Regions from separate parts of the Oceanobacillus longus genome, predicted to be linked through region 2. Evidence: a T-box and tRNA genes for the amino acid it is inferred to sense, from the RefSeq annotation. Region 2 holds a T-box; the other holds one or more tRNA genes.

Region 1 (11,996 bases), on a different contig from region 2:
AGTACAAGCTAAAGTAACGTTTACGCGCATGTTTTTCCCTCCAAACTTTAACAACTTGCTTTATCATCATCTTTTTAATTCGTGCAGACTTTAATTATAATAGCAGAGTTCCTGAAACTTTTCAAGAATTATTGGGAAAAATTTAATGTTTTCTCACTTCCCATTCTATGATATAACTAATAGTGTACATCAAGGGAGGGAATATACATGTTATATGCAATAATTTCCATAATTATTGTCGGAGTTGTACTTTTTGTGTTGTCCTATTTTATGAATGACAGATTTGAAGAGTTGGAAAATCAGCTCGAACAATTTTCGATTACAACGATGCAGGATACATATCAGATGAAGAAAAAAATTAAAATTCTAGAAGAAGAACTTATGCCTGAAGTTCTTACACAGGACATCCTTTCAAAGAAGGAAAAAAGACAGCTATCCAATTAAACACATAGAAGGAGATATTTATGAAACATACTGTACGTTCTTTTTCGGTAGGGTTGCTTACAAGTGGCGTTATCCTTCTGATTGCATTTTATTTTATTGGTGATCCAGTTCAGTCGGCTGAAGATTTGGAACCGGAAGAAATGATTCCAGTGATAGAAGACAAAGGATATACCGTCCTTACAAAAGATGAATATATTTCATTAAGCGTTAGTAATGAACCGGAAATAGAAGAAACATTATCGGAGGAAAAATTGGTTTCTGAAGATACATCCGAAGAAAATCCAAAAACTGATTCAAAAGAGCAAAGTAATGCTAGTGAAGAAGCGGAAGCTAAGCAGGAAGAATCTGAGGAACCTACTTCTACACATGAAGATGAAACAGAAGAAAGTTCTGTCCGTTATACACTAACAATTAGTCCTGGAATGGCATCTTCGGATATCAGCTCTCTTCTCGCAGAGTATCAAATTATCGAAAATGCTTCGGAATTTAACAGTTATTTAGATGAACATGATTATAGTCTTAAAGTACAAATTGGCTCCTATGATCTATCCAGCGATATGAGCTTTTATCAAATCGCTGAAAAAATATCCAATTAAAAAAAGGCAGCAAGGGACTTTCCCTTGCTGCCTTACTAATTAGTTTAAATTAAAATTTTCACCCTTCACTAGGTACAGAATACTCTCTCCTATATTCGTTATATGGTCTGCAAATCGTTCAAGATACCTTGCGCAAAACGCAATTTGCATCACATACTGGATTTTATCCGGATGGGTCGCTGTTTCTCCAAGTAATTCACTAACAATGGTTTTATATAATTTATCTACTTCATCATCCATAGCAGCTAATTTTCTAGCAACTGAAATATCTTCATATTTAAATGCCTGTGTTGCAGAAAATAGCATATCCTTTGTCATTTGATGCATTTGCCTAAGATCAGATGGGATGGTAGAGGAATTCTTTCCTAAATGAATCGTGGAATTAGCTATATTTTTAGCGTTATCACCCATCCGCTCAATATCAGTAAGAATCTTTAATGCCGTAATTACCCTTCTCAAATCGGTTGCAACTGGTTGCTGTTTAGCAATTAGCAAAATAGTTTTATCATTGATTTCCAGTTCTTTTCGGTCTATTTTTTTATCATTCTCTATGACGTGTTTAGCAAGCTCCACATCTTGATTGAATAGGGAATCAATCGACTCATCCAAAGCCCGACCAGTGGCATTGGCCAATTCAATAATATCTTCATTTAATACATCGAGTTCATTTTGAAACTGATTACGTGTTGTCATTTATATACCCCCAACTTACTTTATTTTATGTTTACCTATTATTATAGCTAACTTATATTAAGAAATAGTAAATTTAATGTAATTTATACTTATCAAATCAAAAAACTACCAATCCTTTTGTTTTGGGATGGTAGTCTTTTAGATAAAACTTATTCTTCCTCGTCTTCTGTATCTGTATCTTCTTGTTCATCTGCTTCATTTTCTTCATCAGGACTTGCTTGCGCTCTTTCTTTTTTCATTTCAAAGTACGTATCTAAGATTTTTCTTCCTATCTTATGGTTTGAAATATTATTTATGTTTTCTCCGGTAGTCGGCACAATAATGGCAAAAGCGATTTCAGGATCTTCGTATGGCGCATAACCAACTAAATTATGGCTTAAAGTATCTGCCAGTTCTTCCCCATCATCAAATATTGTAACTTCGGCTGTTCCCGTTTTTCCTGCAACGGTATAATTTGCATCATTATAATGCCTATAAGCCGTTCCACCTTGTTGGAAAACTTGGCGGAAACCTTCTTGAACTCGATCAATATAGCTATCATCCATCGTAACTTTATTCATGACATCCGCATTTACTGATTTGTAAACGGGGCCTAGTTCATCTTGTGATGCAAGTGGTTCTCGAACTTCCTTTAGAAAGTGAGGTCTTACCCGATAGCCATCATTCGCGATAGTTGAAACATACTGTGCAAGCTGCACAACTGTATATTGATCATACTGGCCAATACCATGGTTCATCATATTCCCTGGACTATTACCATTCCCTTGATATCCCGTTGATTCATGCGGATAGTCAATCCCGGTAGAAACTCCTAATCCAAATTGATTAAAATAGTTTCTTAAAGTTTGAAAAGCGTTTGGATTTGTTCGGTTAACACTTTCATTCGTAGGAAATGGATAACGGTTTTCACCCATCATACGTAAAGAAATATAGTACATATAAACATTGGATGATTTTTGCAATGCTGTAATATCGTTTACTGAGCCTATATTAGTGGAATAAGACCGCATTAGTGGTGTTTCATAAATTTTAATTGGTCTATCATAGATTACTTCCCCAGGTGAAATAACACCAGAGTCAAGTCCTGCAAGAACGGTTGCGCCCTTTACGACAGATCCAGGAGTGTGTGCATCAGAAAGTGCCCGAAAGCCCCCATCCTCGTATTTATTTGTATCTTTATTATAATGACTTCCGGAAACTGCTAAAAGTTCTCCTGTATTCGGATTCATGACTACAGCCAAGGCATCAGTCAAATATTGATTTTCATAAGGATATTGACTCTTGGCCGCTTTCAGCTCTTCCTCAACAATCTTATCAACTTCTTCCTGAAACTCCATATCAATAGTCAGAACAAGGTCTTTCCCTCGTTCCCCTTCCACAATTGTTTCTGAATCGATTACAGTCCCGCTTTTCGTTGTTGTGTATTGTATTTGCTCTTTCCTTCCTCGGAGAAGATCTTCATATTGTAGTTCTAGACCACTAGTTCCAACTCGATCATTTCTGCTGTAACCTTTACTTAGGTAAGATTCTTCCTTTTCAGCAGGAAGCCCCTGGTCTTGTGAGGAAATATTGCCGAGTAAACTGGTTAGCGTTGTTCCAAAGGGATATTCCCTATTCCAGTCAGTTGTTGCATTTATACCAGGCATTTCATCTAAATGTTCTGCGACCACCGCATATTCTTCGGTTGTCACATTTTCATTTTTTACAACTTGAGGTGTTAGAGAATATGCTTTATCCAGTTCTTTCTTTATGGCAATTACTTCTAGCTCCTGTTTACTGAAATCACTGATCTCTTCCTCCGTAATTAAATCAAGTGTTTTATTATAAACTTCTGCATTGTTCATTCCTTCTGTTTCTACCTCTGAAAGTCTGCCATCAGCTTCCTCCTTGTTTAGTAAATACCAGTATTCTTTCTTGTTTCTTTCCGTAATTCGTTCTAGCGTATCCTCATCGTCCATGGCAATATATTCCGCCAGTTTTTCAGCGACTTCTAGTCTGTCTTCCGCCTGTACTCCTTTTGGTGGGGTATAGGTAATCGAATATACTGCATTATTATCGACAATGACATTCCCATATCGATCATATATTTTGCCCCGTGGTACCGGGATTTTGGTTGTATCCAGATTAGTTCGTTCAATCTCATCTTGGAAATCCTCTCCATTAAGAATCTGAACGACTCCAAGTTGAAGAATTAAAACGGAAAACAATAAAAATACAACAAAGAACAATATATTGATCCGAAAGGGAAGTTGTGCTTTCTTTTTTTTCTTATTTTTCATTTGTTCTCCCCCAATGCGATAAGTAAATTTCTATTGTATAAACTACAATAATGATTTTACCATATTCATCGGTTTTTTTCGTCAGATAATTGATCCTTTAGCATAACTTCTTTCTTTTTCGAACTTCCTAAAAAGATATTTCGCACAAAAAAGTAAATTACAATATGACCAGCTCCTAAAACTGCTAGTAAAATTGGTATGATATCTTCTGCTTCATAGAAATAAACACCTACAAGAAATATTAAAATGGAGATAATTCGTCCACAATTTAAAAATAACTCTCTGACAACAATATATTCTACACGCATTTCGCCTGCTTTCCAGGCCTTCCCGATTACATCAAAGGTTAGCGAAACATATGGGACGTTTATCACAGGATATGCGATACCAATAACTACTGCATAAACCATCAATAAAAAATAATTTATTTCAAACAGTATAATAAAAATAGAAAAGTATAGAAGCAACGCACCAAAAAGGATTGCTTTTTTACGCATTGCCGGTTTTATGAACTTCGTTGCAACCATATAAAAAATTACAGATAATCCAGAGAGAAACATATTAAACGTACCAAGTGCTAGTTCACTCTTAGTTACTAGGAAAACCCAGATGGAAATAACGAATGCAAATATACCTTCTCGTAACCCCTGAAAAAAATGTGCATGAAGTATTCTCTTCCAGTTTTTATTACGATTTCGTTCATCCATAATTCTTTTGAAGTGAAAAACTCCTTCAGCACCACGGCGTTTTAATAAGAAACTGGTACCAACTGCACATGCAAATAAAAAGAATGATATTGCGAATATAACAGTATAACCGACATTATCTGTCATCCGAGCAATAATTAACCCAGCAAATAGAGGTCCTGTCATACCGCCTAAAGATTGTAATATACCCAGGAAACCATTAAAAAAGTCTCTTGTATCCGGCTCTGTAATTTCAAATGTTAACACATTAAATGCTAGCCAATAAAACCCATACCCTATCCCAAGCAGACTCCCAAGCATAAAGTTATAAGTTGCTGCATTTTCTCCAATTATAAGTACACTTAAAAAAAATAGGGACAGAAAAAATACGCCTAATCGTAAAACAATAATACGATCCCATTTTTTAGCCAATCGCCCCGCTAAAACAAAGGTAAGCGTCTGAAATAAAGCGATTGCCAGATTATAAAATGCGATTGTAAGAAAATCCCCTGACTGCTTCCAAAGATAAATATTAACAAATGTATTTGATAGGAAAATCCCTGCAGAATATAAACCTCCTATCAGCAACAAGATGAATAAATCTCTATTACGATCCATTTTTTCCCGAAAAAAATTCATTCCATTTTTTATCATAAGAAGACTCCTTTGCATCTCTAATAGTGTAAGCGAAGGAGTAACTTATATACAAAAAAACACGCGGAAAATTATCCGCGTGTTTAATGACCCTTTTATTTTGCTTCGTTGTAGTTTTTAGTAACTTCATCCCAGTTAACAACATTCCAGAATGCTGAAATATAATCAGGACGCTTATTTTGATATTTAAGGTAATACGCATGCTCCCATACATCAAGACCCAATAAAGGAGTTTTGCCATCCGTTAGTGGTGAATCCTGGTTCGGGGTGCTTGTTACTTCTAGCTCTCCATTATTAACTACTAACCATGCCCAACCTGAGCCAAAACGTCCAGTAGCTGCTGTTCCAAATTCTTCTTTGAATTTGTCAAAACTACCAAATTTTTCCGTAATTTTGTCAGCTAATTCACCAGAAGGTTCACCGCCACCATTTGGTGATAATAGTTTCCAGAAAAGACTATGGTTTGCATGTCCACCACCATTGTTGCGAACTGCTGTACGTGCACTTTCAGGTACAGCATCCAAGTTACTGATTAGCTCTTCTACGGATTTATTTTGAAGATCTGACTGACCTTCTAATGCATCATTTAATTTGGTAACATACGTGTTGTGATGCTTCGTATGGTGGATGTTCATCGTTTCTTTGTCGATTGCTGGTTCTAATGCATCATATGCATACGGTAATTCTGGTAATTCAAATTTTGCCATAATTAAACTTCCTCCTCAAATAAAAATGATATAAAGGAATTATAATCCCTTTATATAGAAGGTTATCAGAGCTTTCGTATACTTGCAAATCTTATGCTTTGTATTATTTAAAGTTTCAGAAGACATAATTATATAAAAAAATACTATTTTTACCAAAAAGAAAAAACAAGCTGGCTGCCTGTTTTAAAAAGTGGCTCGGGACGGAATCGAACCGCCGACACAAGGATTTTCAGTCCTCTGCTCTACCGACTGAGCTACCAAGCCGTATAAAATAATAATCTGAATATATTTTCTGTTCTTGATAAGATTTCGAAGCAAATTCTGGAAGCATTCTGCTCGTCGTGTTGCAAGATTTACGGTGATGTTGCACTCCTCGCAAAACCTACAATGATGTTATTCAAGAAGCTTACGGTTTTGCTCTACCGACTGAGCTACCAAGCCGTATTGTGTTACTTGTAAATAAAAATGGAGGAGGTAGAGGGATTCGAACCCCCGCGCGGTTTGACCCGCCTGTCGGTTTTCAAGACCGATCCCTTCAGCCGGACTTGGGTATACCTCCCGAGTTTTTATATGGTGGACCCTGTAGGACTCGAACCTACGACCGATCGGTTATGAGCCGATAGCTCTAACCAACTGAGCTAAGGGTCCTCTTTAATTTTTAATAAATGGGGCGACCGGTGGGGATCGAACCCACGCATGCCGGAACCACAATCCGGTGTGTTAACCACTTCACCACGATCGCCATATTGTTATTTAAATTGGTAGCGGCGGAGGGGATCGAACCCCCGACCTCACGGGTATGAACCGTACGCTCTCGCCAGCTGAGCTACACCGCCAATTGGCTCCACAGGTAGGATTCGAACCTACGACCGATCGGTTAACAGCCGATAGCTCTACCACTGAGCTACTGTGGAATAATAGTAATTTTTTGTTAACCATTAATAACAACGATATTTAATTTATCATGTCTACGTAATTCTGTCAACCATTTTTTTGCGTCTTCGCAAAACTTTTTATGTAGTACCTATTTCAAGACTGCGATATTTATAATAGCATGTTATTTATGTAATTTCAAGGTAGAGAATGAAAAATGTCTAATTTTGTTGATTTTTATCTGTTTAGGAACAAAAGCGCAAGCGCCCGTTTAGGGACTACGGACTGGACTGAGGCGTAGAAGATAAAGGAAAAACGGCGACCGGAGGGAGTCGATGTTGACTTATGGTACGGAGGTGAAGGAAGTCTCGCTAGTCCCTGGGCGTTGGAGCTGGACGCGGCCGTTTATATGGGAGAATTATTTGCTGAGAAAAAGTTTATACTTTCTTACCTAGTAAAAAAAGGAGAGGTTGGTGATACCCCCCTCTCTCTTTTAGATTCTATTTATTCATCCAATACTCCTTCTGCAATATTAACAGCATGGTCTCCAACACGTTCGAGATTACTGATAATATCAACGAATACAATACCAGCAGAACCACTACATAGGCCCTCATTCATACGAATAATATGTTTTTTACGGAATTTGCGTTCCATTTTATCAATTTGATCCTCTTTCTGAACCACTTCAAGTGCTGCTTCTCGGTCCATATTTTCCAGGGCACTTACTGCTTGTTTGACCGTTATAATGGTCAAATCAAACATATTGTTGAGGTCTTCCATCGCTCCCTCAGTTAATACTACTTTGTTTGAGATTTTGTAATCAATTAATTCAATCACGTTTTCAAAATGATCTCCAATACGTTCAATATCTCTTACTGTATCCATTAATGATGTGTGTTTCGCACTTTCAACTTCTGTGAGTGAACCTGCCGATATATCCACTAGATACTCTGTAATTTTACGATCAAGATTATTGATTGCACCTTCAATTTGAATTGCCATTTCAGAATGTTTTGGACTTTGTGTTGTTACATAGAGATGAGACTCTTCTAAACCTTTGTGTGCATATTCACCCATACGGATTACTTCTGCCTTCGCTTGATCCAGCGCCAATGTGGACGATTGTTGAATGAATATAGGATCCAAATGTTTTGGTTTATATTCTATAAGTGTATCTTCTCCTGGAATCAGTTTAGTAACTAACCAAGCCAATGCTCCTATAAACGGAAATTGGATGATTGTGTTAAGAATATTGAAGCTACCGTGTGCAAAAGCAATTGTCATTTCTTCATTCAAATTAAATTGAGTTTGCCAGAAAACGACCAGCTGTGTAAATACGCCTAACAACAAGAGCACGAACGTCGTACCTACCACGTTGAAAACAACATGGGTTGCAGCCGCCCTTTTAGCCGCTACGGATGCACCAAGTGATGCAAGAACTGCCGTAATAGTTGTACCAATATTGTCACCAAACAATACCGGAAGTGCAGCATTTAGCTCAATTGCCCCTTGTCCATAAAGGGATTGTAGAACACCGATGGTTGCACTTGAACTTTGAACGATTAAAGTGAAGATCGTACCAACAACCACACCTAATATTGGATTTGAACTCATACTTACGGTTAAATCATGAAATGCTTCTAAACTACGTAATGGTGACATTCCACTGCTCATTAATTCGAGACCGAAGAACAATGCCCCAAAACCGAATACAGTTTGTCCCACATTACCAACTTTTGGATTTTTAAAGAAAAAGATCAGGAAGCTTCCTAGTGCAACTATAGGTAACGCGTAGGCACCGATATCAATACCAATAATAAATGCTGTAACAGTCGTACCTATGTTAGCACCCATAATGACACCGATTGCTTGTCTAAATGTCATAAATCCTGCATTAACCAACCCGATTGTTAATACCGTTGTACCTGTACTGGTCTGAAGAAGTATCGTTACAACAATACCAGCCAATACACCCATAAAAGGGTTACTTGTAAATTTATCTAAAACCTCTCTTAAACGGTCACCTGCTATTTTTTGTAAACCGTCCCCCATGTATTTAATACCGATGAGGAAAATACCTAAACCGCCAATGAATTCAAAAATCAATGCTTGTACATCCATTTAAATCCGCCCTTCAGTAATGTTGAAATATGTCGTTTCACACCTTGTCCATTATTAATGATTTATGAATCACTTGTAAAGGATTTTCACAAAAGTTTACATTAAATTTACAATTCTTTTTTTACCTATATTTATTAACTACCCATATAAGCAATATTTCATTCAGTATATCGATAACAAGCAAATAAAAAAGACAATTCATTATGAAGTGAATTGTCTTTTTGTGAACGTTTTATGAAATTTTTTCAACCAATACTTTCGTACCATCAACTTGAACTACCTTTACTTTACTCCCTTTTTCTACCCACTGCCCATCCGATACGGCACTGTAATCTTTATTGTTAATTTTTATTGTTCCAACTGGCCGAAGATCATTCAAGGTAACGCCTTCCTGACCTAATAACAACTCGTAATCCATATTCATGGAGTTATATCCTGCCTCTTTGGTTAATTGATCCTTAAGCGCAAGCTTCGTCCACATCTCTCGCTTCTTAAAAACTTTTAAAAAGAAAAAGGACGCGCCACTACCAAGAAGAACCCCCAATACTGCATAGAGTCCGGAAGTGAAGTCAGGGGCAGCCAGAGCCACTGCAGTTAGCATACTAGCTAGACCCAGGGTGGCAAGTGTGCCATCATTAACAACTTTACCATCAATGATAATAAGTAATAATCCTACAAAATATATAATAAGCATAAGAATGAAAGATCCACTCTGCACATAGGCTGCAAAATATACCGTTATAAATCCTATACCCAGTAATCCAAAGAAACCTCGCATGTTAACAAGCACTTCACCAATTAAAAATAACGTACCAAAAAATGTAATGATGAAACCGATCCATTGTAATTCAAAAAAAATATCCATTTATTTTCCTCCCTTCATGTGTAATACGTATGAACATGTAAATGGTTTCATCCAAAAAGGAGAAACATATGTATACTTTTAAAAGGTTTTCTTTATATATATTCATTATATTGCTTTTAATCAGTATTTTTCAAGATATAAATACCAAGCCTCCTCCCACAACGTTTATTAATAATAAAGAAAATATCATTTTCAATCATGCGTATTCTATTGCACATGTTAAAGTTTTCCCTGGAGATACTGTTCTGTCTATTACTGAGACAATCAATCAGGAAAGTTTGGCACAAATGGATCTTCAACAAATATTGCAGCATTTTGAAGAACTAAACCCGACCACTGATCCATACAAACTGCAGCCTTATACCGTTTATTATTTTCCAGTGTACGATCCATAACAGTTTAGAAATACGCATAAAAAGAGAGGCTGTATCAATCAGCCTCTCTTGTGAAACTTAAACAAATGGTAATATAAACATTGTAATTAAAATGGAAATTGCACCAGCAGCGATTGCTATGTTTCCTAACGTATCTGCACCTTTACTTCTCGATACAAATCCGACAATGATTCCTGCAGCGCCGAGAACAATAGGCCACATAAAGAAAGAAATAGCTGAAAGCGCGATGGCAATCCATCCATACATCATTACACCATCATCCGTTCCGATACCTTCCTCTCGCTTCTGTTCATAATCGTCTGCAGTTATCTCTGCTGCATATTCCTCATTTCTTGAACTATCGGGCTCTATACCTACAAAATCTTGATTTTTAACGGTTTCTCCGTGATTTTCTCCATGTTTTGGAGGGACCTGTACATCTTTGTTCCGTCCACTTTGGAATTCGTCCATAATTATTACCTCCTTATGCATTGATGAGGTGCATCTATAGTTTATGGAAAGATTCGTCTAATACTGATGTTATATTTTGGAATGTGCGAATGTGGTTACGTTTTTTAAAAGCTCAGCATAGAATACTACGTATATAAAAAAGGAGAATCGGATATGTCAATGTTTATTAAAGAAATGGTGAAAAATAAGTTGAAGAACATTCGTACGGAGGAATTATTGCACTACAGCAAGCAATATGGATTTAAAATATCTGAGAAACAAGCACGTCTAATAACGGAGTACTTAAGAAAAAATTCCCCAGATCCATTCGATGAAGCATCTCGTGATGTAATGTTTCAACAACTAGCTGTGATTACCGATAAAGAAACTGCGAAACAAGCACAAAAGTTATTCGATGAAATCATTCGTTCTTATGGATTACAGCATTTGTTTGACTAAAAAGAGGAATAACAATTAGTTGTTATTCCTCTTTTATTTATGCTCCCATAATTTTTTCTTTAAGGTCCTCAACAAAATTCCCGTCTTTAAGCATGTCGATTTCCAATTTATATGGTGCTTTTTTATTCTTCTTATCGGTTCCTACATATGGCGTTTCCAGTATTTTAGGTAAGTCCTGGAGTTGAGGATGATGAACGACATAATGGAGTGCTTTAAATCCAATATAACCAAAGCCAATATTCTCATGGCGGTCTTTATGTGCAGCACGTTCATTTTTACTGTCATTCACATGAATTACTTTTATTCGATCCACGCCGATAATTTTATCGAATTCATTTAAGACACCATCAAAATCATGGATAATGTCATATCCTGCATCATGAATATGGCATGTATCCATACAAACTGATAAATTCTCATTATGTGTCACACCATCAAAGATTCTTGCTAATTCTTCAAACGTGCGACCTACTTCTGAACCTTTACCAGCCATTGTTTCAAGAGCGATTTGCACGTTACTGTCTTTTTCAAGTACTTCATTCAATCCTTCAATAATTTTTTTGATTCCTGTTTCGGCACCTTCTCCAACATGGGCTCCGGGATGAAGGACAATTTGTTTTGCTCCTAGTGCTTCTGTACGATCGATTTCATTCCTTAAAAAGTTCACACCCAATTCGAATGTTTCTGGTTTAACTGAATTACCAATATTAATAATGTAAGGTGCATGAACAATAATATCCGAAAGACCATTTAATCCCATATGTTCATGACCTTTCATTATATTCAATTCTT
Region 2 (11,996 bases):
CGAGAAACCCACTCTGCGGGGTCTTCGGACACGTGCTTTTCCCGCAGGAGTCACCGCCCGCCGCTCACCCGGACTGGTGAAGCTCGGTGATATGAATTTTATAAATCACTAATTCAGTTATCAGTTTGTAAGCTTAAAACCAGCTCTGGGGGAATATACGAAGACTCCAGCGGGAGGAAAGTCATCGGTGAGACCCCGCAGTGCGAAGCACGAGGAGGGCTCACCAGCCGCCCGCGGAAAGCGAAGTGTATTTCCCCAGAGTGGTCGCCGAAGTTACTTATCCTAGTTCACAGTTTTTCTCAACTCTGCAGTGAAGAAAGAGCAATAACTAATCTTTCTAATAGTGTATTTAGCAACATTTCATCTTTTTTCTCACATAAAAAAGCACCTACGATTAAAGTAGATGGTTTCCTGATTCATGATCGTTTTACTTTTGAAATTGGAGAAAGAAAAGCTATGGCCCCGGCAGGATTCGAACCTGCGGCACATGGTTTAGGAAACCAATGCTCTATCCCCTGAGCTACGAGGCCTAATTTTTAGAGAACAAATACCATTATACTAAAAATCAACTAATTTGGAAAGCAAATTCCGAATTCTTATAGTAGAAGAAAGCAATTTGTGATAAAATAAGCACATCTGTCTATGTAGCAGTGATTGGAGGAATAGCGATGGCAGAAGTGCCGTTCATTGCAATTGAAGGTCCAATTGGCATTGGTAAAACATCTCTCGCAAAGAAGCTATCCAATCATTTTGATTTTCATTTACTAAAAGAAATTGTTGAGGAAAATCCTTTCCTTGGCAAATTTTATGATGATATCGATGAATGGAGTTTCCAGACGGAAATGTTTTTTTTATGTAACCGATACAAGCAATTGGAGGATATCGAGAAGAAATACTTGAAATCAAACAAAGCAGTAATTGCTGATTACCATATATCAAAGAATATGATTTTCGCCAAACGCACATTGCAAGAGGATAAATTTGAAAAATATGAACAAATATATCAGATTCTTACAAAGGATATGCCTGTACCAAACATGCTGATATATCTAAATGCAAATCTGGATACCATTTTGGAACGAATACGTATGCGAGGCAGGGATATTGAGCAAAACATCAAACATTCCTATTTGGAACAGCTTGCAAGCGATTATGAAGACTTTATGAATGAATTTGAATTGTTACACCCAGAAATACCGGTCATTCGGATTAATGGAGACGAAACTGACTTTGTACATTACCAAGATGACCTTGATCAGATTATTGAAATGGTAAATAACGATTTAACCGATGCAGTGATTAAAAGATAATAAAGGGGAACCATATATGAACTTAAGAGAAAAGTACCATATCCGAAACGACAGTGTAATAACCATTGCTGGTACTGTTGGGGTTGGTAAATCAACATTGACTAAGGCATTGGCAACTTCTTTAAACTTTAAAACCTCTTTTGAGAAAGTGGACACAAATCCATATCTCGAAAAATTCTATGATGATTTTGAACGTTGGAGCTTTCATCTTCAAGTTTACTTCCTTGCAGAACGATTTAAAGAACAAAAGAGGATATTTGAATATGGTGGTGGATTTATACAAGACCGATCCATCTACGAAGATACAGGGATTTTTGCAAAAATGCATTATGACAAAGGAACAATGTCACCAACTGATTATGAAACATACAAAAACCTGTTTGATGCAATGGTCATGACTCCATACTTCCCCCATCCTGATCTCCTAATTTATTTAGATGGATCTTTTGATGAAGTTGTAAGCAGAATTCAGATGCGTGGACGCCAAATGGAAAAAGATACTCCCGTAAGCTATTGGGAAGAAATGTACAAACGTTACAACAATTGGATTGATAATTTTAATGCTTGTCCAATTTTACGAATAAATATCTCTGATTATGACTTGATCAAGCAGGAGAATTCGATTGAGCAGATTTTGGAAAAGGTAGGGCATTCGTTACAACATTCCAGTCGCTATACAAGAAAACAATTAACAAGATAATCATCATTTAAAGGAAAAAGGATGCCCCAAGAATAAAACGGAGCATTCTTTTTTTATGTAATAATAACTGCATCTCTATTGATGTGGTTTCTTTAATCTGGTTTTGAACGGAAATAACAGAAGATGTATAGAGAGCAACACAACAGAGAGAGCGATTAGCCATCCAATAGATATGTCTATAAAAACACCGATTAAAATAACAATTGGTAGAATCATTAATGCTTTGTTACCATTCCGTTCCATTGGCATAAAATAATTTTCCTTCCCACATTGAGGACAAATCATCGTTAAACGAAAATTATTTTTTAACGTATCCGTATAGCTCCATTTTTCTTTGCAAAACGCACATGCTGGTGTTTCCATCTATCTATCCCCTTTATTTACTGTTTCCTAACTCAATCGAACGATGTCGAGCTTCATGTATACAGGATATCATCATTTCCTGAAATTCATGTCTTTTTAAAACTTCGATCCCCGCCTCGGTCGTCCCACCCGGGCTAGTAATATTTTCCCGCAGTACTCCCGGTTTTTTTCCAGATTCCTGCAACATTTTCCCTGCACCAATGACCGTTTGCGCTAGTAGTTCCGAAGCAGTCTCTAAATCCATACCAGCTTCCACTGCAGCTTTTTCTATAGCTTCAACTAAATAATAAATAAAAGCAGGTCCGCTTCCCGATATTGCAGTAACGGTATGCATATCTTTTTCAGCGACAATTTTTGTTAGCCCTACGGTTTGAAACAATTGATCTGTTTCTTGAACATGTTCACTGGTCGCATACTTTCCAGGAGATATGGCAGTTGCAGAATGGCCTATTAAGGCTGAAGTGTTAGGCATAACACGCATAACTGGAATATCTATTCCTATAGCACGTTCCATTTTCTCTGTAGATAAACCCGCAATAACAGATATTATTAATTGGCTATTATTTAAATATGTCTTAATAGATTGGATCGAATCTGTTGCATCGTTTGGTTTCATAGCTAATACAATGATATCCGCCTCTTTGGCAAGCTCATTCTTATCCGTGCTGCATTGTACTTGATATCTTTCTTGCATGTACTCCAGACGCGCCATATTACTTTTGTTGGTTACATAAATATTTTTTCTTGCAATTAGTTCAGATTTGATAATACCTGAAATAATCGACTCCGCAAGGGATCCCGCTCCTAGAAATGCTATTCTTTTATTCATATGCTTCCTCCTCGAAATAAAAAAACCAATGTCACATCCTTTTAAAAGGACGGAATCAGTTTCCGCGGTACCACCTAATTGGCTAGTTGCCCATCTCTAATTGTTAACACAGTTTCCTGTGGTTAGTTTATTGCTAACGACCTCTTGGTTCCTATATGCTGTTTCAGGTGGATTTTTCAGCCGGCGAATCCCTTGACAAACATTGTATTACTGGCTAATTACGGTCTTATATAAATATTCATTTAATTGATTGTACTATAAGCGTTCAGGTATGTTTTGTCAAGAAACTATATAAGAACAAAATCATTTGTTATACTGAATTATATTCTGAATCATGGAAAGGAATTAGAATAATGGAACCAAAGGAAATTCAGGCACTGAAGCAAGTCCGCAATGAATTAACCCGTTTTATGGTAACCTATAAATTTGGATTGGATGAGATGAATACAAAGCTAAATATATTAAAAGAAGAATTCCAATATATTCATGAATATAATCCAATTGAGCATTTGAAATCACGTATTAAATCTCCTGAAAGCATCCTAAAAAAGATGACTAGGAAAAATCTAGAAGTTTCTATGGATTCCATTAAGGAAAATGTACAAGATATAGTTGGAATACGTGTTGTCTGTTCATTCATTTCTGATATTTATAAAATAAGCGATATGTTACAAAAGCAAAAAGACGTAAAAGTAATCGAAATAAAGGACTATATCGCAAATCCAAAACCAAATGGTTATAAAAGCCTTCATCTTATTTTGTCAATTCCAGTATTTTTATCTGACAGGGAAGAGGAAGTATTTGTAGAAATTCAAATACGAACCGTAGCAATGGATTTCTGGGCAAGCCTCGAGCATAAAATCTATTATAAATATAATAGGGAAATACCTGATCATTTAACAATGGAAATAACGGAAGCAGCAACGGTAGCCAATGAACTGGATCTCAAAATGGAAAAATTGAATAAAGAGGTTAATAATATTAAAACAGAAGATGGGATAAAAGATGAGGATATTTTTTACCTGCAAATTAATGAGGAAAAAGTTCATCTACCTACCAACTTCTTAAAGTCCTTTTTACATGAGAAATAAAAACAAAAAAACCGCTGAAGAACAGCGGTTTTTACTTATCTATTTAAGTTTTGAATTTAAAAATGGAGGAGGTAGAGGGATTCGAACCCCCGCGCGGTTTGACCCGCCTGTCGGTTTTCAAGACCGATCCCTTCAGCCGGACTTGGGTATACCTCCGTATGACGACAAAAATTAATATAACATGTTGCATAGTTTGCTGTCAAATATTTTCCGACTTTTTTTCCTATTTTCTGCAAAAAATAGGAAAGAGACTGGGACAAAAGTGTTTTAACCAAAGTAAAATCCGAACATAGTTGGTGCATATATACCGCTACGGAAATACACTACGCTTTCCGCGGGCGCTGCTGAGCCTACTCCGAGCTATCGCTCTACGTAGTCTCACCTAGGCTTTTCATCCCGCAGGAGTCTCCGTGTATTTCCTTCGCTATTATGGCGAAATGTTCGGCTTTGAGTTAAACACTTTAGTTATGTCCCAGGCTCCACCTTAAAACTTTACTTAATAACTTCTTTTCCTCCCATATAGCCACGAAGCACTTCCGGCACAATAACCGTGCCATCTTCCTGCTGATAGTTCTCCAAAATTGCTGCAACTGTGCGTCCAATTGCAAGACCTGAACCATTTAATGTATGCACATACTCCGGTTTTCCATTTGCATCTCTGCGGAAGCGGATTCCCGCTCTACGCGCCTGGAAATCCTCAAAATTGGAGCAAGAAGAGATTTCTCGATAGGTTTGCTGACTTGGAATCCAGACTTCGATATCGTATTTTTTCGCTGCGGTAAAACCTAAATCACCGGTACACATGCTCATAACACGATATGGAAGATTTAACAGCTGTAATACTTTTTCTGCATTGCCTGTTAAAGTTTCCAAAGCCTCATAGGATTCTTCAGGTTTTACAAATTTTACAAGTTCCACTTTATTAAATTGATGCTGTCGAATTAATCCTCTTGTGTCTCGCCCAGCAGAACCAGCTTCAGAACGGAAACTTGCACTATATGCTACATATTTCTTCGGTAATTCTTCCGTGTTTAAAATTTCATCTCGATGATAGTTTGTTACTGGGACCTCCGCTGTTGGAACCATAAAGTAATCCCAATATTCTAGTTTAAATGCATCTGCTTCAAATTTAGGAAGCTGACCCGTTCCTGTCATGCTTGTTCTATTAACAATGCTTGGTGGCAGCATTTCCACATATCCATGTTCTTCTGCATGCAAATCCATCATAAAGTTTAATAATGCACGTTCAAGTCTTGCTCCCAAACCTTTATAGAATACAAAGCGGCTTCCGGTTACTTTTCCGGCACGCTCAAAATCCAATATATCAAGGTTTGTTGCGATATCCCAATGTGGTTGGGTTTCAAAATTAAATTCCGGTACGTCCCCCCATTTGCGTGCTTCAATATTGTCATCTTCGTCTTCACCAATTGGCACACTTTTATGAGGAATATTAGGTATGGACAGCATAATACGCTGCAGTTCTTCTTCAATTTCTCTCAATTCTTTATCAAGAATGGAAATTTTATCCCCAACTAATCGCATTTCCTTTATTGCAGGTTCTGCATCCTTTTTCTCTTTCTTTAGAACAGAAATTTGCTTGGTTGCTTCGTTACGTTGGGCTTTCAACGTTTCCGTTTCCGCAATCAATTCACGGCGTCTTTCATCCAACTCACCAAATTTATCCAAATCCGTTAGATCCTCACCACGATGTGCAAGCTTCTTTTGTACTTCTTTAAAATTAGTTCTTAAATACTTCATATCCAACATAAAAATTCCTCCTTTATAGCTATAAAAAATCAAAAAACTCCCGTCCCTAAAAATAGGGACGAGAGTTTATTTCCCGCGTTGCCACCCTTGTTGAAGATAAAATATCTTCCGGCTCAAAGTTGTTAACGGTACTCTACCGGGTCTACTTACTTGGATAAAATCTTTTCCGTAAACCAGTTCAAGGATGGATTCACAGGACTCTGACACCGATTTCCACCTACCATCGGCTCTCTAGAGAAAGAAGTACTGTTACTGCTTCCTATCAATACATTTGCTTTTAATTATTGTTATCATAATCAATTTTTCAAGAAGATGCAAGTTATCTAAGAAAAACTTAACTATCTATGCCTAAATCAGCTAAAAAGTCCTTTTATCCAATCCACAGCTGATGTGAACAGATTGGCAAAGAAATCACCAATTGCACCTAATGTAAGCATAAACCAGTTTGACTTTTCGACAGCTTCATTGGTTACTAACTCTATCTGATTTGAAGAGTCAGAGAAAATATATCCATAGTCTGTATCGCCATTATACACGAGCTCAGCAGTACCGATGACATCCCCTTTTTCAACCGGGGCTATCAATTCACCATTTTCATTTAGTTTATCTTCATCTAAATCGTATTTTAAGCTATATAATTCTGCTTCATCTGTTTTAATCGGAACATTAATAGCTTTACTTAAGGAAACATTCACTGCATCTTCTTTTCCTTTTGCTACAGGAATTGTTTCATCTCCCTCAAGCTGATGACCTGCTGGGAAAAGTTCTTGTTCATTAAATTGGCTAAAACCATAATCAAGTAGCTTAGCTGTTTCTACAAAACGTTCTGTTTCACTTTCGGTTTTCATTACAACAGTAATTAAGCGTCGATTATCTACCAGAGCAGTACCAGTAAAGCTATAGCCTGCAAGTGTTGTAAAACCTGTTTTTAGGCCATCTACTCCCTCATAAAAGAATTGTTCCAAGTTAACTCCTTCATGTGGAAGCATATAGTTCCAGTTATCAATTGTTTGTCCATCAAATTCGGTTTGTGGAATTTTAGAAATATCCAACGCCTCTGGATAATCATTAACAAGGTAATATGCAAGTAAAGCTGAGGATCTTGCTGAAAGTAAATTGGTAGCATTTGGATCCGTACCCTCGGGATAATTTTCACCTAAGTCTGCATTATCCAGTCCAGTGGAATTAACAAATTCATATTCCTCAAGACCCATTTCCTCGCCTTTTTCATTCATTAATGTAACAAATTCACCTTCTGAGCCTGCAATTAGTTCAGCTAATGCAATCGTTGTAGCATTATCGGAATTAATCGCCATTGCTTCATATAATTCTTGTACAGTATAATCCTGTTGTTGTTTTAAACCAACACCAGAGAAGGAATTATTTGCAGATATACTATATGCATAATCACTAATCTGCGTTGTCGTATCCCAGCTGATTTGACCATTCTCGACAGCTTCCCAAACAAGATATTCTGTCATCATCTTTGTCATACTAGCCGGTGGAAGTAAGATATCAGGGTTTTTAGCATATAGAACTTTTCCTGTTTTCGCATCGACAAGTATTGCTGATTCAGCATTTAATTCAACTTCTTCTGCTGCTGTAGTTATTGGATATGTAATATATGACGCCATTATTATTAATGCTGTAAGTACCAATGATAAAATTTTTTTTACGTTGTAGTTCAACTTTCCGTACCTCCAAGAAGCTGTATCGCTTTATAGTTTATTTTTGTATTCTGTTTGGCTCATTAATATGCACCTTTTTTATTTTACCACAGAAAAAATTAAAAAAATAGATGAGGAAAGTCCCTCATCTATTTTTTTATTGAATAATTCGATTTATGTTCACTATTGAATGGAGTAATTCGGTGCTTCTTTCGTTATATGGACATCATGTGGGTGACTTTCACGAAGTCCAGCTCCTGTAATTCGTATAAATCGTGCCTCATTACGTAACGCGTCAATTGTTTTTGATCCACAATAACCCATACCCGAACGTAATCCTCCCACGAGCTGGTGGAAAGTATCAGAAAGTGCGCCTTTATATGGAACACGTCCTTCAATTCCCTCTGGAACAAGTTTTTTATTATCGGAATCGCTTTGGAAATAACGATCTTTAGAACCAGATTTCATTGCACCAACAGATCCCATTCCGCGATACACTTTATACTTTCTTCCTTGATAGATTTCCGTCTCTCCAGGACTTTCCGTTGTACCGGCAAACATACTCCCAATCATGACAGCATGAGCTCCTGCAGCTAATGCTTTTACAATATCACCAGAGTATTTAATACCTCCATCAGCAATGACTGGAACGCCATATTCTGATGCTGCTAATGCACAGTCATAAACTGCTGTAATTTGCGGTACCCCAACTCCTGATACAACACGGGTTGTACAAATAGATCCAGGACCAATTCCGACCTTCACAACGGATGCTCCAGCTTCAATTAACGCCTTAGTACCTTCAGCCGTAGCGACATTGCCTGCAATTATTTCCAAATCAGGGTAGGCTTCACGAAAGGCCTTCAGTTGGGTAAGAACACCCTTTGAATGTCCGTGAGCCGTATCAATAACAATAGCATCGGCACCTGCTGCAACCAACTTCTCAATTCGATGCATTGCATCACCGGTTATACCAACTGCTGCTGCTACAAGCAGTCGTCCTTGATCATCTTTTGCAGAATTTGGAAACTCAATTACTTTCTCAATATCTTTAATTGTAATGAGTCCCTTTAAAATATTATTTTCATCAACTAGTGGTAATTTTTCTATCTTGTATTGCTGCAAAAGTTTTTCAGCTTCTTCCAATGTGGTGCCTACTGGAGCTGTTACGAGATTATCACTTGTCATTACTTCTGAAATAGAAATGGAATAATCCTGAATGAAACGAAGATCACGATTAGTTAGAATACCTACAAGTTTTTGTTCTTCAATATTGTTAACAATTGGTACTCCTGAAATTCGGAATTTACCCATGAGATGCTCCGCATCATATACTTGATGCTCTGGAGTAAGGAAGAATGGATTCGTTATAACGCCACTTTCCGAGCGTTTTACACGATCTACCTGTTCAGCCTGTTCTTCAATTGTCATGTTTTTATGAATAACTCCAAAACCACCTTGACGTGCCATTGCGATAGCCATTTTAGCTTCTGTAACAGTATCCATACCTGCACTGATAAAAGGTGATTTCAACTTTAATGTCGATGATAATTGTGTACTAAGATTTACCGAATTAGGTAACACCTCTGATTCGGCTGGCATTAGTAGAACATCATCAAAAGTTAACCCTTCCTTTGCAAACTTATCTTCTCTCATTTTAATTCCTCCTTCTAAGGTTATGTATTTACCATGCAGTCACGGATAATATGACCGCAAAACAAGTGATTTCATTTATTGGAAGTCACTACCGTTACATGCCTATTCTGTTTAACTCCATACTTAGAAATAATATGGAAACCCCACTCATGCATGAAGTTAGACTTTATCGTTCACACTATATACGTATATCTATTTTTATTTACATTACTCTAAACCTACTGCTTTTTCAACCCAGTTTAATGGAATTCAAAAAGAAACTTGATTCAAAATATTAAAACAGTTATGAGGTTAGGGAACAAATGAATACATCTGATTTCTATACATACTTAAATGCACAGCAAACAGCTCAGCAATATTTATATTCTTGTTATAAGGGAATGGAAGATGCGGAGTCCAAAAGTTATCAGAATTGCAATACATTTATGTATTATTTAGACCATGGACTCCGTTTCTATGAAAATGGAAAGAAGGCTGATCAAGTGGTACAGCCCGTTCTTTATTTTTACGGAATGGTTCACCTACTAAAGGCATCCCTTTTGACGGAACGTCCGGATTACCCCGAATCTACATCATTACTTGCACACGGAGTCACAACAAGAAAGCGTAAGAAAAAACAGTATACCTTTATGGACGATGAAGTCAAAATTCAGCAACAAGGTCTGTTTCCTTATTTCTCCGAGCATCTTTTTTCCATGAAGAAATTTTCCTTTGAGAAAATCAATATGGAAATGCTTTTCAGTACATTACCGGAAATGAATGATTTTTTCTCCCTTCAAAATAAGAATAAAATGATTGAAATTGGTGTTTCAGAATCACTATTACTGCAATTTCCAATCCAATTATTGGATAACTATCATTTAACAGATAAGGCATTTATACGACGTTTAGAAGGTTTTCTGCCCTCGATCAAGGAAATAAAGATAGATAATTCAAACATCTCCATTCATTTAGGAAAGTCATTTTCTTCGTCCCATGGTCCTTTTTATGTTCATATGCATGATAAAAAAATTTATTTTCCCTCAGATAGGAATCATTTTCTTCCAATTTCTGAAATCATTACCCATTATTTGATTTTATTCAATCTTAGTATGTTGTGCCGTTACGAAGCGGAATGGTGGGGGGATCTGTTATTATCAAGACCTGATATTGATTATCCATTTATACATCATTTTTTAAAAATCACTTCAGAAAAAATTCCTTATATGATTGGAAAGAAACTGATGGATAAATATAAGAATCAAAAGCTGTTTTAAATATAGGCTGTTTTCTAAAAGTTTATTGCTTTTGCTATAAAAGTTATAAACGAAGACGTACTTTAGTTAGGTTTATTTCCAAAGATATCTGCTCTTGCTGCCGTCCAGGTGAGTGGAGGGCGGATGCTTTCCGCGGGCACGGCCTCAGCCTCCTCGAGTAAACCACTCTGCGGGGTCTTCGGACACGTGCTGTTACCGCAGGAGTCACCACCCTCCACTCACCTGGACTGGTAAAGCTGTGTGATGTAATTTTTTATAATTCACTAATGCTGTTAATGGTGTGCAGGCTTAAAAAAGCTGTGGAAATATACGAAGGTTCCTGCGGGAGGAAAGGCATCGGTGAGTCCCCGCAGTGCGTTAGCACGAGGAGGCTCACCAGCCGCCCGCGAACCGTAAGTATATTTCCCAGAGCGGTCGCCGAAGTTTCTTATGTTATGTCGTAGTTTATATCAACTGCGAGGATTAAAAGCAACAATACTTACGAAAAGACAAAGAGACCAGGGAGCTATAACATGGCTAGCCCCCTGTGATTTCCTCTATATAAAGCTCAGGTATCTGTTCTAGTGCGATAATTTCCTCACTATCATCCATTCGAATCATTGGTCGTGTAGGTTTATCTGGATGGATAAATACAATTTCTCCGCTTTGTTGGTTGGATAAGATAATCTTTGAACCTAATGATAGATGATAGAAACTCCCTAGGAAGAACTTCACTACCTCTGCATCAAATTTTAAATACTGATCTTTCTGAATTTCCTCGATTACTTTAAATGGGGACTGTTTTTTTTGATAGAGTCTCTCACTCGTCATCGCATGGTACATATCAGCAACAGCTATGATTTTAGCGTATTGATGGATTTTTTCTTTTGTTATTCCAAGCGGGTAGCCATTACCATCCACTCGTTCATGGTGCTGTAAAACTGCCAATTTTACGCCTATAGTAATGGTCGGAAGGTTCTCCACCATTCGATAGGAGTATGTCGGGTGGTTTTTAATGTCATTAATCCCCATCGATGTTAAAGGATCAGCATTTAAAATAAGATCTGAATCAATCCGCACCATTCCGCAATCACATAATAATCCTGCCAATCCTATCTGCAACCATTCTCCTTTGGAATAACCCATCTCTCTACCTAAAAATGCAGAAATAAGTGAAATTGCTACGCTATGATGATAAATATAATCATTCTTTTCCACATATTTATGTAGTGAATATATTTGTTCTGATTTAATATCTTTCAACCGTTCCAATAGCGGAATTATAATCTTTCGAACAGTTGGCATATCGATTGGCATACTGTTTTGCCAATTTTTATATTGATTCTTATAAGATGCTGTAGCTGTTAGATAATGATCC

Evidence for each region. A T-box is a leader RNA that pairs with one kind of tRNA and senses whether it is charged. The one in region 2 lies ahead of serS (serine--tRNA ligase), so its partner is inferred to be a tRNA-Ser.
Region 1: it has a tRNA-Ser gene. The T-box ahead of serS (serine--tRNA ligase) is inferred to sense a tRNA for this amino acid. The anticodon was not compared.

The regions. Positions count from the first base shown of each region.
Region 1 covers NZ_JBHSAO010000001.1:588,336-600,331, reverse strand. Annotated here, with positions in the region: gene rpmG (50S ribosomal protein L33) at 1-30, opposite strand, end outside; gene ACFOUV_RS03040 (hypothetical protein) at 208-444, shown strand; gene ACFOUV_RS03035 (hypothetical protein) at 465-1,040, shown strand; gene phoU (phosphate signaling complex protein PhoU) at 1,080-1,733, opposite strand; gene ACFOUV_RS03025 (peptidoglycan D,D-transpeptidase FtsI family protein) at 1,883-4,012, opposite strand; gene ACFOUV_RS03020 (MFS transporter) at 4,078-5,352, opposite strand; gene sodA (superoxide dismutase SodA) at 5,448-6,059, opposite strand; tRNA gene ACFOUV_RS03010 (tRNA-Phe) at 6,251-6,323, opposite strand; tRNA gene ACFOUV_RS03005 (tRNA-Ser) at 6,526-6,618, opposite strand; tRNA gene ACFOUV_RS03000 (tRNA-Ile) at 6,631-6,707, opposite strand; tRNA gene ACFOUV_RS02995 (tRNA-His) at 6,726-6,801, opposite strand; tRNA gene ACFOUV_RS02990 (tRNA-Met) at 6,819-6,895, opposite strand; tRNA gene ACFOUV_RS02985 (tRNA-Asn) at 6,899-6,973, opposite strand; gene ACFOUV_RS02980 (Na/Pi cotransporter family protein) at 7,437-9,056, opposite strand; gene ACFOUV_RS02975 (NfeD family protein) at 9,289-9,921, opposite strand; gene ACFOUV_RS02970 (hypothetical protein) at 9,990-10,316, shown strand; gene ACFOUV_RS02965 (hypothetical protein) at 10,374-10,766, opposite strand; gene ACFOUV_RS02960 (DUF2624 domain-containing protein) at 10,920-11,204, shown strand; gene ACFOUV_RS02955 (deoxyribonuclease IV) at 11,242-11,996, opposite strand, start outside.
Region 2 covers NZ_JBHSAO010000007.1:64,525-76,520, forward strand. Annotated here, with positions in the region: tRNA gene ACFOUV_RS10195 (tRNA-Arg) at 458-530, opposite strand; gene ACFOUV_RS10200 (deoxynucleoside kinase) at 669-1,310, shown strand; gene ACFOUV_RS10205 (deoxynucleoside kinase) at 1,327-2,010, shown strand; gene ACFOUV_RS10210 (TIGR04104 family putative zinc finger protein) at 2,086-2,373, opposite strand; gene proC (pyrroline-5-carboxylate reductase) at 2,387-3,202, opposite strand; gene ACFOUV_RS10220 (GTP pyrophosphokinase) at 3,547-4,293, shown strand; tRNA gene ACFOUV_RS10225 (tRNA-Ser) at 4,357-4,449, opposite strand; gene serS (serine--tRNA ligase) at 4,786-6,060, opposite strand; T-box leader at 6,112-6,335, opposite strand; gene ACFOUV_RS10235 (serine hydrolase) at 6,414-7,748, opposite strand; gene guaB (IMP dehydrogenase) at 7,911-9,383, opposite strand; gene ACFOUV_RS10245 (YaaC family protein) at 9,686-10,639, shown strand; gene ACFOUV_RS10250 (HD-GYP domain-containing protein) at 11,156-11,996, opposite strand, start outside.